DNA from 2 places in the Peribacillus sp. NPDC096448 genome. Region 1 is predicted to be linked to the other one. Evidence: riboswitches for the same ligand, from Rfam matches in the RefSeq annotation. Region 1 holds a riboswitch; the other holds the start of a gene.
What was found. Region 1 has a riboswitch for cyclic di-GMP ahead of ACIQ0C_RS01445 (anti-repressor SinI family protein). Riboswitches for the same ligand answer to the same signal wherever they lie in the genome.
Positions count from the first base shown of each region.

Region 2: another riboswitch for cyclic di-GMP. It lies ahead of ACIQ0C_RS15740 (anti-repressor SinI family protein); the one in region 1 lies ahead of ACIQ0C_RS01445 (anti-repressor SinI family protein).

Region 1 covers NZ_JBIWEU010000001.1:296,133-302,450, reverse strand. Annotated here, with positions in the region: gene ACIQ0C_RS01455 (YwzD family small protein) at 755-886, opposite strand; gene ACIQ0C_RS01450 (hypothetical protein) at 1,156-1,293, opposite strand; gene ACIQ0C_RS01445 (anti-repressor SinI family protein) at 1,796-1,921, opposite strand; cyclic di-GMP riboswitch class I at 1,940-2,023, opposite strand; gene ACIQ0C_RS01440 (ABC transporter ATP-binding protein) at 2,431-4,230, opposite strand; gene ACIQ0C_RS01435 (lasso peptide biosynthesis B2 protein) at 4,434-4,916, opposite strand; gene ACIQ0C_RS01430 (lasso peptide biosynthesis PqqD family chaperone) at 4,950-5,234, opposite strand; gene ACIQ0C_RS01425 (HPr kinase/phosphorylase) at 5,231-6,169, opposite strand; gene ACIQ0C_RS01420 (paeninodin family lasso peptide) at 6,295-6,318, opposite strand, start outside.
Region 2 covers NZ_JBIWEU010000008.1:249,935-256,252, reverse strand. Annotated here, with positions in the region: gene secA (preprotein translocase subunit SecA) at 1-1,894, opposite strand, end outside; gene ACIQ0C_RS15745 (helix-turn-helix domain-containing protein) at 2,316-2,639, shown strand; gene ACIQ0C_RS15740 (anti-repressor SinI family protein) at 2,789-2,929, opposite strand; cyclic di-GMP riboswitch class I at 2,960-3,045, opposite strand; gene hpf (ribosome hibernation-promoting factor, HPF/YfiA family) at 3,690-4,247, opposite strand; gene fliT (flagellar protein FliT) at 4,500-4,844, opposite strand; gene fliS (flagellar export chaperone FliS) at 4,844-5,245, opposite strand; gene ACIQ0C_RS15720 (flagellar hook-associated protein 2) at 5,270-6,318, opposite strand, start outside.

The DNA of each region.
Region 1 (6,318 bases):
CACTAATTATTCTTTGGACCCGGAATTCCATCAACCATCATTCATCAACTATAATAAATGATCCTAAACAAAAGGAGTGGATTTAAATGAAAATCAAAGCAGGCAGCTGGGCTATGCTAAGCAAACAGGACAAAATGTTTATTCTGAAAGCCATCAGTGACCGTTCAAGAATGAAATATGTTTCATGAGAAGTAACTCTTTTCGCCATTACATGAGGGCATCGCCTCTCCCTTTTCAATAAAACGAACTTGAGCCTGAAAAAGGAGAGGAATCTATTTAAACTGGTAACCCATATAAACACCATTCGCCTTTTTCCTTTACGACATAGCAATTTTTGTTCCAAAATAAACATCCCATAGCGAGAAATGAAGACCTGTGTAACTCTGGTATTTCATAGGCTAGTTTATGCTGCCTCCCAACCTAATCCAGACCCCAGTTCTTTACTTTATTAATCAGTCTACAAATCTATATACTGTGTAAAATATTTATTAGGTTCTTACTTTTTCTCCTCGCGCAACACAGGTTATCATTCATAAACAACAAAAAAAGAAGCATGTTATAGACATGCTCCTTCAAAATATGTAGCCCTATGAGTTCTTCAGATTCAATGGCGGCTTCTTCATCGAAACAAGAAAAGAAGCTTCCTAGCAAACGCCAAACATGTCCAGCATGGCATCCTGCCATAAAGGGGTACGGCCACCGGTTAGTTTCCAATCACCCAAAATCAATAAGATTGTGACGAAGTATCTATGAATCATATACTATCAGGTTCTTCAATGATCCCGCTTAATTTCTCCTTAATCTCTTCCACAAGTTCATTTACTGTAATATCCTGACCAGACTGTCCTTTTGCAAAAGTGTCTTTTAAAATATCAAAAAAATCCATTTGAAATTTCCACTCCAATATATAATTGAGCCACCATTTCATACTGTTGTCCTAATCCTTTTTTCAAAAATAAGGAATATAGCTCACTTATTTGATAATCACATATATAGTAGGGATTGGCAAGCGGAAACTCGTTTACCAACAGAGAATTCACAGAAAATTAACAATTACTAAACATTAGTAGAAAGGAATACTAGTAAAACTAAATTATTTATGTGATTTAAAGAAAACAAAAAAAGGCCGATTCCTCAGCCCCTCGACACCCCATATTATGCTTGTCCCATAAAATAAGTCATTAATGAAATCAATACTAAAATAATAGTAATATAAGTCCCAATAAAAATTTTCTTGCTTCTTTGTTTCTTTTCATAAACTTCCTCGAACGTAATAAATTTGTTTTTTGTCATCAAATAGTCTCCTTATATTTTGATGGCTGCTATCTGACATCGCCTTTGCGAAGTCCCTTTGCTTGATCTCTATAATTAGTATCGGCACATAACCAAAAATTCTTAAGTATTATTAACTATTTTTTATAGGCTATATTTCTTAATTTTAAATGAGGTTACGACTAACGAACTATGTATAATAACTAAATTCTATCATCATCCTGTTAAATCCTGCCTAGATATCATTTTAATAATCTAAATATTAAGCGTTTACTTGATAATAGTCATTATTATTTTTATCCAACCAATAAATGACAACCATAGAGGTATACTGAATAAAGTTCCCCATATTAATCCCTTCATAAAAGCATTAAGTCCATCCATAATAAGAATCCCTCTCAAATAGGTTGCATTTTTATTATTATCCCCATGTTCTTTATTTTAGATACCTTTGTAATTTCCGAGAATGGAAACAAAAAAAAAGACTGTATAACAGCCTTCCCTAACGAAACTTTATTAATCTCTAATATCTGCTTTCCCCGTCCATTTTTCCCTTAATGAACTCCCGCACATCTTTAATAGATAATCCTAGATTTTTTGCCTCTAAAATTAGAGCAACCCATTCTTCCCGTTCATTATTAGTTTCCATGACAAATCCCACCCAACTTGTGATAACACAGCCATCTTAGAATTAAGCCCTAGACCTGTAATTTTGCGTCCCTACTTTTCAATAGGTTTAACTTTCTCAAGAATATTTCACATTATTATTAACCAAGATTAATAAATCTCTTGAATCCTATTTCCATGGTACTAAATAAACCATCTAGCACTAAAAACATATCCCGTTAATTAAAACTATATTAATGTTAATTATACTTAAAAACGTAATAATAGTTCTTAATACTATTCGTTTTTTTATGTCATTTTTCAGCATCTTTCATCAAAAAATGACATCACAATGTAAAAACGCTGTTATATTACGTTTTCTTTAAAACACTTTTATATAAAATAAAGATATCACCGCTCAAATTAACTCCTATTTACTATTCTGAAAAAATAACTTCCGAATTATTAATTCAGTTTTATTAATTCTCCTCAAGAAAAACAGCCAGCATTACAAACCATAAGATGGGCTGTAACCTGACTGTTCGTAAATATTTACACACTTGATTCCATTTGGATACCTAATAAACTGCTAAACATTCCTCTTTTTTCATTCGCTAACTTGTTATATTCACCGACCTGAATGATTTCTCCCTGATCCATGACCAGCACTTGATCGGCATTGCGAATCGTCGATAATCGGTGAGCTATTACGATGATGGTCATTTTTCCTTTTAATCTTTCAATAGCGGATTGAATCTTCGCTTCGTTCTCCGTATCCAAAGCACTCGTCGCTTCATCCAATACCAGGATGGCCGGTTTACGTAAGATCGCTCTGGCTAACACTAGACGCTGCCTTTCCCCTCCTGACAGTCGGACACCTCGGTCACCAATGAGTGTATCCAGACCTTGTGGAAGCTTACTGACAAACTCATCAGCTGCAGCGAACTCCAAAGACTCCCATATGGATTTCTCACTTGCATCAGGGTCAATGATCAGCAAATTTTCCCTTATTGTTGCATTAAAGAGAAATGGATCTTGCGGGATATAACTTATGGACCTCCGCAGTGATAATAATCGGTCATTAGTAAGGGGAACATCATCTATTCTGACTTCGCCCCTATTAGGGTGATTCAACCCCATTAATATATCTATTAAGGTGCTTTTCCCTGCACCTGATCGTCCTACAATAGCGGTCATACGGTTAGAGGGAATGTGTATGCTTATATTTTTCAGGGCATATGTGCTCTCTTTTTGATCATAACTAAAATAAACATTACGGCAATCTAACCCTCTTTTAATTTCAATAGGCATGATATTTTTATAATCGGATTCATATAACTCTCTTGCTTCTCTACATTCGTTTTGTAAATCCGACAATGCTTTAAAAGATGGAAGCGTAGATCCTATTTGCTCTAAATTTGATTGAATGCTAGTAAATCTTGGCCATAACCTTGAAAAAATAACCATTATCAGCATTAGTTGAGCTGGCTGGGCCATGAACATCTTTATCGAAAAAAACACAAAAATGGCAATTAAGACTGAAGATACAATTTTGAAGATCATCTGGGACGTCGTATTTAAAGTCGTTAACTTGATTCTGTTTTTTTCCATTCTCTCACTTAAAGACAGAAACCAATTCAAATGAGATTCCTCAAGTGAATTACTTTTGATATCTTTCATTCCATTAAGGTGATCAGTCATGCCCGCTAAATAGGTTTGTGTAAGCTGAAAGGTTTCCTTTCCAATAGACTGAGACTTTTTCACAAATTTCCGTGACGAAAAAATGAGAATGCCCCCAAAGGCTATGATAAAACTCGTCATTGGAACAGATAAATAAAAAGCTATTCCGATTTGAATCAAAGTAAAAATAAGAGAAGATATAAACTGTAAAAATAAATTAATACCTGCACTTACATTGAAGGTTTCATTTGTCATGATGTTGATAATATCGGATTTCCTCTTTTTTAAGTAAAATCCCCAATTGACCTGCAGCAGACTTCCATACGCCTCATCCCTTAACTTTCTAACAAAACCTTGTTGGATTTTGACTCCCAAGATTGTTTGATTCCGCTTAAATACACTTTGTCCGACCATTAATATCACATAAACACCAAGTATTAATAAAAGACTGAGCGTTTCCGGAATTCCTGTGAATAATCCATTAATCCAGCTTAAGAAAGGAACGTCATCCGTTTTTATGTCCATTACACCGCTCAATCCAATCAATGGGATCAATAAGAAAATTCCTACGCCTTCTAAAAAGCCTATTAAAATCATACAAATAAGATTGATATATAATATTTTCCCCGAATAATCATGTATTTGTTTCGTAAAAAGTAAAAGATGCTTCATTACCATATCCTCCATTTACAGGCCATATTTAACCGTTTTCCTCCATGTTACATGTGGTAAAGCGCGAAAATGGAAGGAAAGGAATTGGCTATCACTTTTCTAAAATTATTATTTTAATGAAGATATAAATGAGTATATGTGGGGTTAGTGACGCGTGGACTCCTGGTGAAAGGTTTATTTGGTTCAAATAGAATGTTTTCAGATTAACTAGATTCTTGTTCTTTCATACCCTTAATTATATTCTCTTTAGAGAACATAGAAACAACAGTGAACCTATCCATCACTTCAGCTCCCGTTATGTAAAAAGGTCCACTACGCAGCCAAGCATGTGCAATGAGCTCTCCATTCTCATCTTTGGCTGTTCCTAAATAAAGAGTGCTATCAATCTCACGTTTTTCCAGCATCTTCATAGCCGCCATTGCCTTTACAAGACACTGGCTTTCCCATATGGTGTAGCGGCTCATAATATTTATAGCTCGCGATACATTTGCTAAAATCTCTTTATCCCCTATATTTAATTCATATGATGACTCTTTCATCTGTTCACCAATTGTTGGGGCTACTTTTGAAAAGGAAATGCTTTTAAGGTAACGGGCCCAGCCTAATTGTAAAAAGGCTTCGATATACAGCAGCTTTATCTTGAAATCTAATCGAAGAAAAGTCTGAGCTTTCTTTACGATATTCATAGTTTTAGCCTCCTAGACTAAAGATTCATGATACTAGGAATGGATGCTGACTAAGCCTTGTTCCAGCAATTGACTTAAAAAGTCCGTGACATGCTCTTTACAATCGGTTTGATCGACATTGTATTGTGACTGTAATGTTGTAACTAACTCATGAATTGTGATGGGCTCCTTCATTAACTCCCATATTTCCCCGCCCAGTTCACCTAAATTATAATATTTACCGTTAGAAACACTTAACATCACTTTTTCCCCATCCATGTCACTTACTATGTTTCCTGGACTTTGGCTATATTTCGTATCAAGTTGATTAATAATCATGAACTCTTACCTCCCGTTTTATTTAATACGTTTAAAATTATTTCCGATAAGTCTGGCGCCGTAAAGCGATTCGTTGGTCTACGTAATTGGAAAAACTCGATTTTCTTAATCATTTTGGCAGAAGTATTAAAATGCCAGTCCATCAATCCAGATTTTTGGATAAAAAAATTACGGTATGTATGATGATACAATTTATAAAACCTTTGAAGGGATGGTATAGGCGTAATACCTATCTCGTCATTTCCTCCCTTGATCAATTCAAATACACCAGCAAGCGGGAGTTGTTCGGTAATAAACTGATCTTGGACCGGAACAGCGAATTTATCTTCTCTAACAATGAGTGGCTGATAGTGATTTGAATCCATTTCAAAATGATTTAAGCTCTCCAGCCATAATTTTTGTTGTGGATATGAAGGTGTTACAATTGGAATATTTTCATCATTTAGTGTTACTGGTATGACATCATCACTCATGAGCTTATAGCCCCTTTTTAAAAAAGCTGAAGCAAGAGTGGATTTGCCAGCACCAGAATCACCAACAATTGCATATGCCTTTCCATCTATGGCCACCGCACTTCCATGTATAGGAAGAATTTTTCTTTGCATCAAAATGGCTCCCATGCATGTTCCGAGGATATAAAGACGAATCTCATCCTCTTGTGCTTCATCAATTGGACAAAATTCTATTCTATTTCCGCTTTGGATCAAGAAAATGGCCGTATTGGAAACATGAAACATGATCCAGTCTTTCTTAATGATAAAATCATCATCAGGAACTGAGTGCTCAAACCATAATGTATGTAAATCAGCTTTTTCAATAACAATATCAGCTTTATCATCCTCTATATTAATAGGAAGCAATTCGGTTAAAGCTATATCACTTGTAACGGTTAAACCATACGCTTCATATACAGTTCTTGTTTTGATACCGATCATATAAATACCCCCGCACATAAATAACGTCTCTTAGCTAGACTAGCTTTAATGTATAAGTCATACCCCTATTAACTGGATAAATAGGGGCTTAGGGGAATCCTAACAGACTTAGTAACGGAATAAGATTAACTAAAAGTTATGTCACCTTT
Region 2 (6,318 bases), on a different contig from region 1:
TAATCATCGTTTCGACGATTTCACGTAAGTTTTCACTTTCCATGACATCGAAACGCTGTTTATAGATAATTTCCCGTTGTTGACGGAGAACATCATCATACTGCAGTAATTGCTTACGTGAATCGAAGTTATTGCCTTCGACCCGTTTCTGTGCGGATTCAACGGCCCTCGTCACCATTTTACTTTGAATTGGCTGGGAATCATCCATACCAAGGCGCGCCATCATGTTTTTCATGTTATCCGAACCGAAGCGGCGCATCAATTCATCTTCCATTGATAAATAGAATTGAGTGACCCCTGGATCTCCCTGACGGCCGGACCGACCACGCAGCTGGTTATCTATACGCCTGCTTTCATGACGTTCCGTGCCGATTACAGCAAGGCCCCCAAGCTCCTTGACACCTTCACCAAGCTTGATGTCCGTACCGCGTCCTGCCATGTTCGTAGCGATCGTAACTGAGCCTTGATTACCTGCATTCGCAATGATTTCCGCTTCACGCTCATGGTTCTTGGCATTCAAAACATCATGAGGGATTCCTTTTTTGGATAAATAGGCAGATATGACTTCAGATGTTTCGATGGCAACCGTACCGACAAGCACAGGCTGACCCTTTGTATAACGTTCGGCGATGTCTTCCACAACAGCCTTGAATTTCCCATCAGTTGTCGCGTATATAAGATCTGCCCTGTCATCCCTAATGATATTCCTGTTTGTCGGGATTGCAATGACATTCATATTATAAATATTGCGGAATTCCTCTTCTTCCGTTTTGGCTGTACCGGTCATACCTGAAAGTTTTTCATACATCCTGAAATAGTTCTGGAATGTAATCGTCGCAAGAGTCATGCTTTCATTTTGGATTTCAAGTCCTTCTTTCGCTTCGATCGCCTGGTGGAGACCTTCACTGTAACGGCGGCCTTTCATCAAACGGCCAGTGAATTGGTCAACGATGACTATCTCGCCTTCCTGGACAACATAATCCACATCCAAATGCATGGAAACATGAGCCTTTAACGCCTGATTGATATGATGATTCAAAGTAACGTGACTAATATCGAATAAATTATCGATATTAAACGCTCTTTCAGCTCGATTCATCCCATCTTCCGTCAGCTGAACACCTTTTGTCTTTTCATCATATGTGTAGTCCGTTTCTTTTTTTAAGGTTTTCACAAACGCATTGGCCTGGATGTAAAGCTGAGCCGATTTTTGTGCCGAACCGGAGATGATCAATGGCGTTCTCGCCTCATCAATCAAAATCGAATCGACCTCATCGATGACCGCGAAGTGCAGCGGACGCTGTACCATTTGTTCTTTATATAACACCATATTGTCACGAAGATAATCAAAACCTAACTCATTATTCGTACTGTACGTAATGTCGGCATTGTACGCCGCCTGCTTTTCTTCTTTAGAATGACTGTTCAAATTCAATCCCACGGTCAAACCGAGGAAATCATACAATACACCCATCTCGGTGGCATCACGGTGTGCCAAGTATTCATTGACAGTAACGACATGTACACCTTTACCGGTAATCGCATTTAAATAAACCGGCATTGTGGATGTTAAGGTTTTACCTTCCCCTGTTTTCATCTCGGAGATATTTCCATCATGAAGGGATGCCCCACCCATGATTTGAACACGGTAAGGATATAAGCCCAGAGCACGCTTTGCCCCTTCACGCGCAACCGCAAAAGCCTCGACAAGCAAATCATCAACGGTTTCCCCATTTTGATAACGCTCTTTAAACTCATCCGTTTTGGCACGCAACTGTTCATCCGATAGCGCAGCAGTCTCATCAGCCAGCGCTTCGACCTGATCGGCGATTTTTTCTAAACGTTTGATTTCTCGCTTATTCGGATCAAAAACTTTATTTAATATATTAAGCATTCAATAACGCTCCTCTATTATGGTAATGATCGTTCAATGACAAAATTCATATAAGTAAGAAGGAACACACCTTCTATTATTACTAATGCACGCTTAATTTTACCACTTCTATCATAGAGGTACAACTTCATGTCACTTCCCTGGTATAGACCGGAATTCAATTCTTGCGAAAAACAATGGATAAATGAGGAGGAAAACTGTTAAAATAGGAGGAAGTATAAAACTTATGTTGCAAACTCCCCACTATCTCCATATGCAAATGGGAATTATCCATAACCTTCCATCACTAGATGCTGTGTCCTCTCTAGAGATAGCATGTCAAGGTAATCCAACCTTACAGGCGTCATGTTTTGAATGATAAGGTGGGCTTGCCGAAACTTATTAGCGGAAGATAAATAGAACATGTTTCGAGGTGGTATTGATGATTGGTGAACGTGTAAAAAAACTGCGAGAAGAAAAGAAAATGTCAATGACTGAACTTGCCGATAAAGCCGGTGTGGCAAAGTCTTATTTAAGTTCGCTCGAGCGGAACTTACAAACGAATCCTTCTATTCAATTTCTTGAAAAAATCTCCGCCGTACTTAATATCCCTGTTGATGCCCTGCTTTACGATGCACCAAATAAGGAAACCTTGGACAATGACTGGATGAAAATCGTTGAGGAAGCCATGAATTCGGGTGTTTCTAAACAACAATTCAGGGAGTTCATCGAGTTTAATAAATGGAGAAAAGATAAAGAAGAGTAGAGTGGCAGTGCACTAGTTTACCTACATAATCCTGAAGAATACAGTTTGAATAAGCTAGGCTCACAAGAATCTCAAGGAAGAATGAACCCTATAAACAGTAAATGAAGCGAACCACTGTTTATAGGGATGTTCTCAAATTTGTTCGGAACCTATTTTCCATCGTTCTCCTCAAATGTTGCCTCAAGGCTTTCCCTTTTAAAAAAAGCACTGATTTCCTCTTTTTTGAAACCCAAGCTCCTTGCTTCAGAAATCAATTTCACCCATTCTTGATCTATTTCCACATTAGCCACCTCTTCTACCTCCTAAAATACTCTTGTATTTCAGGCAGACCAGCCATCATAGTCACCAGAACCTTAGACCTGTGCCTTTGCGCCCTCATTTTTCAATGAGTTTGCCTTTATCGTGGTATTTATTACCAAATACATTACCTATATTCATATTATAACGGATAGACACTCCATATATTGCTATTTTATGTCGGTAATCCACATAAATGCAAAAACTTTCATCCGACAAAATATTACAATATTGGGAAAATTCTAATTCCAGGTGATTTTGTAGCATTCAATCTCTTTTTTTCATATAATAGCAAATATTGCTCATCTTAATACTTCGTTGTGGTGTATTGATTCTCTCAATTGTAAATGCATCGAGGGCTTTTTGCGCAGTTAAGTCCCCACCGCAGGTCGGGCAAAGCCACTTTCCATATTCCGCACTGCTAAAAGAAGCCCTATGGCATGTATGGCAATTCTTTCGATACAAATAATCCAACCCCTCTGCACCTTGATCAAATTGTTTTTTATAAATAACCAGTCGTTCTCTTTAAAGAACTAACAATTCGAGTATAGTGCAAAAGAAAGGGGTATTTGAATAGGTAAAATTAACTATTTATCTTAATAATGAACAAATTTTGTTCTTTTAAATGAACTTTTGGGTTTTTCAGAGAAAAAAGAAGCAATCATTTTTTTACTTTTCAAACGGATTCTATCAACATGCATTTAAAAAGCACAACCCAGAGGCTGGGCTGTGCTTTTGATCTTAGAATAATAATTAACTAGGTTCAATCAATCCATAGCGTCCATCTTTTCGGCGGTATACTACGTTTGTTGTATTAGTATCCGCATTCGTGTAAACGAAGAAACTGTGACCAAGCATATTCATTTGTAAAATCGCTTCTTCACTGTCCATTGGCTTTAAATCAAAGCGCTTATTGCGGACCACTTCAATATCATTATCGTCTTCGAATTCATCCACCACTTCGTCAACTTCCGTATTGAAGGCGAATGCATCCGGTGTAGTCGATAGATTGTTTCGGAACTTGCGATTGACCTTCGTTTTATGTTTACGAATTTGGCGTTCAAGCTTATCATTGATCAAGTCAATGGCAGCATACATATCCGCATTTTCCTCTTCAGCGCGAAGAACCAAATTCTGCATGGGAATCGTCACTTCGACCTTTGATGTATTATTGTTCACTTTTAAATTGACTAACACATTTGCATCTGGTGTATTGTTAAAATATCGTTCTAACTTGCCAATTTTCTTTTCGACGTATTCTCGAATTGCTGGAGTTACCTCAATGTTTTCACCGCGTACGTTGTAATTCATAAAGTGAGTCCTCCTTAAATTAAGACTATACAGTTAGATTCTACAATACCCCTCCGGTTCCTTTTAGAAACACATCATGAAATATGTCGAAATAATGAAACAATTGTCGGAAGGTTTGGAAAGGGTTGATGTCTGCCCTAGCTTCATTATATCAAATGCTATGCTAGAAAGAAAAAATTAAGCCCACTTTATTTACAGAAAATTTAAAAATAATTAACATGAAAACCGTTTGAAATCCAAATGGTAAGGGAATCAATTTCTTTTATCATAGAACATGCCATCCACTGATAGACTTTCATACGGGTTCGTGTATTTATTGGATGATCGTTTCTTCTTATTTATTTCCTGGATATCCCGCTGTATCTCCTGCTTTTGGAGCTTCAGCAAGTGATCGACCTGTTGGTTGAGCAACAGTACTGCACGTCCCAGCTGCTGCTCTTCACCAGTAAACGGCGGTTTGATTTGAGGAAGAAGTCCATCTCGCTGATCAATCAGCTGTGTGACCCTTTCTATTTTATCATCACGTTCTGTAATCGTGCGATCTTCCAGAACGGCAAGCAATTCAGCAGTCAAATCATGAAAGGTTCTAATCACCATCACACTTGACCGCTTTGGGTGAACTGTTTTTTCCGGTTGATCTGAATTACTTCCTTCCAAGTATTCCGGAACTCCGTAACAAGTCCTTCCACTTCTTCCAAAGCAGAAACATCATTTTTCATATTCGCTTCGATCAGACGCCGGTTCATGAAATCATACAGGCTCATCATATCTTTGGATACATCCGCATCCATATTCAGCGTCACCATCAATTCGCGGATTATATTTTGCGCCTTGATGATGTTCGTATTCTTCGCTTCAATATTTCCTGCCTCAATGGCTTTCTTCCCAAGCATGATGAACTTTAGGCAGCCATTATAAAGCATTAATGTAAGCTCTCCCGGTGATGCTGTATTGACTGAATTTTGCTGGTACGATTGATATGGATTATTTACCGCCATATTTAACTTCCTTTCCGACTTACCTTAACTAAAATAAGAAGCTAACGATGCACTTTGGCTGTTTGCCTTTTGTATCGCTTTTTCCATCGCCGTGAATTGGCTGTAGTAACGCGATTCCAATTTCGTTAACTTGGCTTCAAATGTTGAAATCTTCTTATCCAGCCCATCAACCAATTTCCCGATTGTAAAATTGTTATTAACATATCCGGCCTTCCCGGCTTTTTCAGTAATCGCCTTCATGGATGATTCTATATCGTCCCTTAACCGGCGCGCGAGGCCTTTGTCACTCTTTTCCGACCCATTGGCCATGAACATATCATATATCGCATTCGGATCCTCACTAATGGCTGCCCGGAGCTTGTCCTCATCAATGGTTAATTTACCGCCCTCCAAATAATTTTTGGTGGTGGTGATTCCCAAACTGCTGAGATTGTTTTTTCCAGTGATCCCATCCACCGAAGTGTATAGGGATGACCTCATAGTCGTCAGGAGACTTTTTAATGTCGAATCGCTTTTTAACGTTCCGCTCTTCGCTTTTTCTTCCCACAGCTTCACTTCATCCTCTGTCATTGCCTTTTTTTGCTCAGCGGTAAGCGGGGTAAAGGAGCGATATTTCGCTTCACCCGTTTTATCTTGAACCTTTTTAATGACTTCATTGTATTTATTCACAAACTGAGTGATCGTATCCAGGATGGCATCCACATCAGCTGTTGATGAGAATGTGACTGTATCCGCCGTTTTTTGTTTTACTGTTATTTCCGCTCCATTAATCTGAAACGTATTCGAAGGCCGGGAAATGTCCAGGCCATTATAAGTAATCGATGCATTTTCCCCTATTGTGCCGCCAGTCCCTTCATTGTTACTGCTCATTTTTAGCATATTGAAGAAATCTCCGGTACCCCCTAATTCAATTTCAGGCCGATCTTTTACATCACCTGTGTTTTTAGCAGTAATGGAAAATTTCTGGGACGTTTCATCGAAAAATAGAGTCACTCCCGAGTTAGCATTAATTTTATTTATGACACTCTCTAACGTATCGTCCGCATTTAGGGTAAGTGTGTACGGTTTTTCCA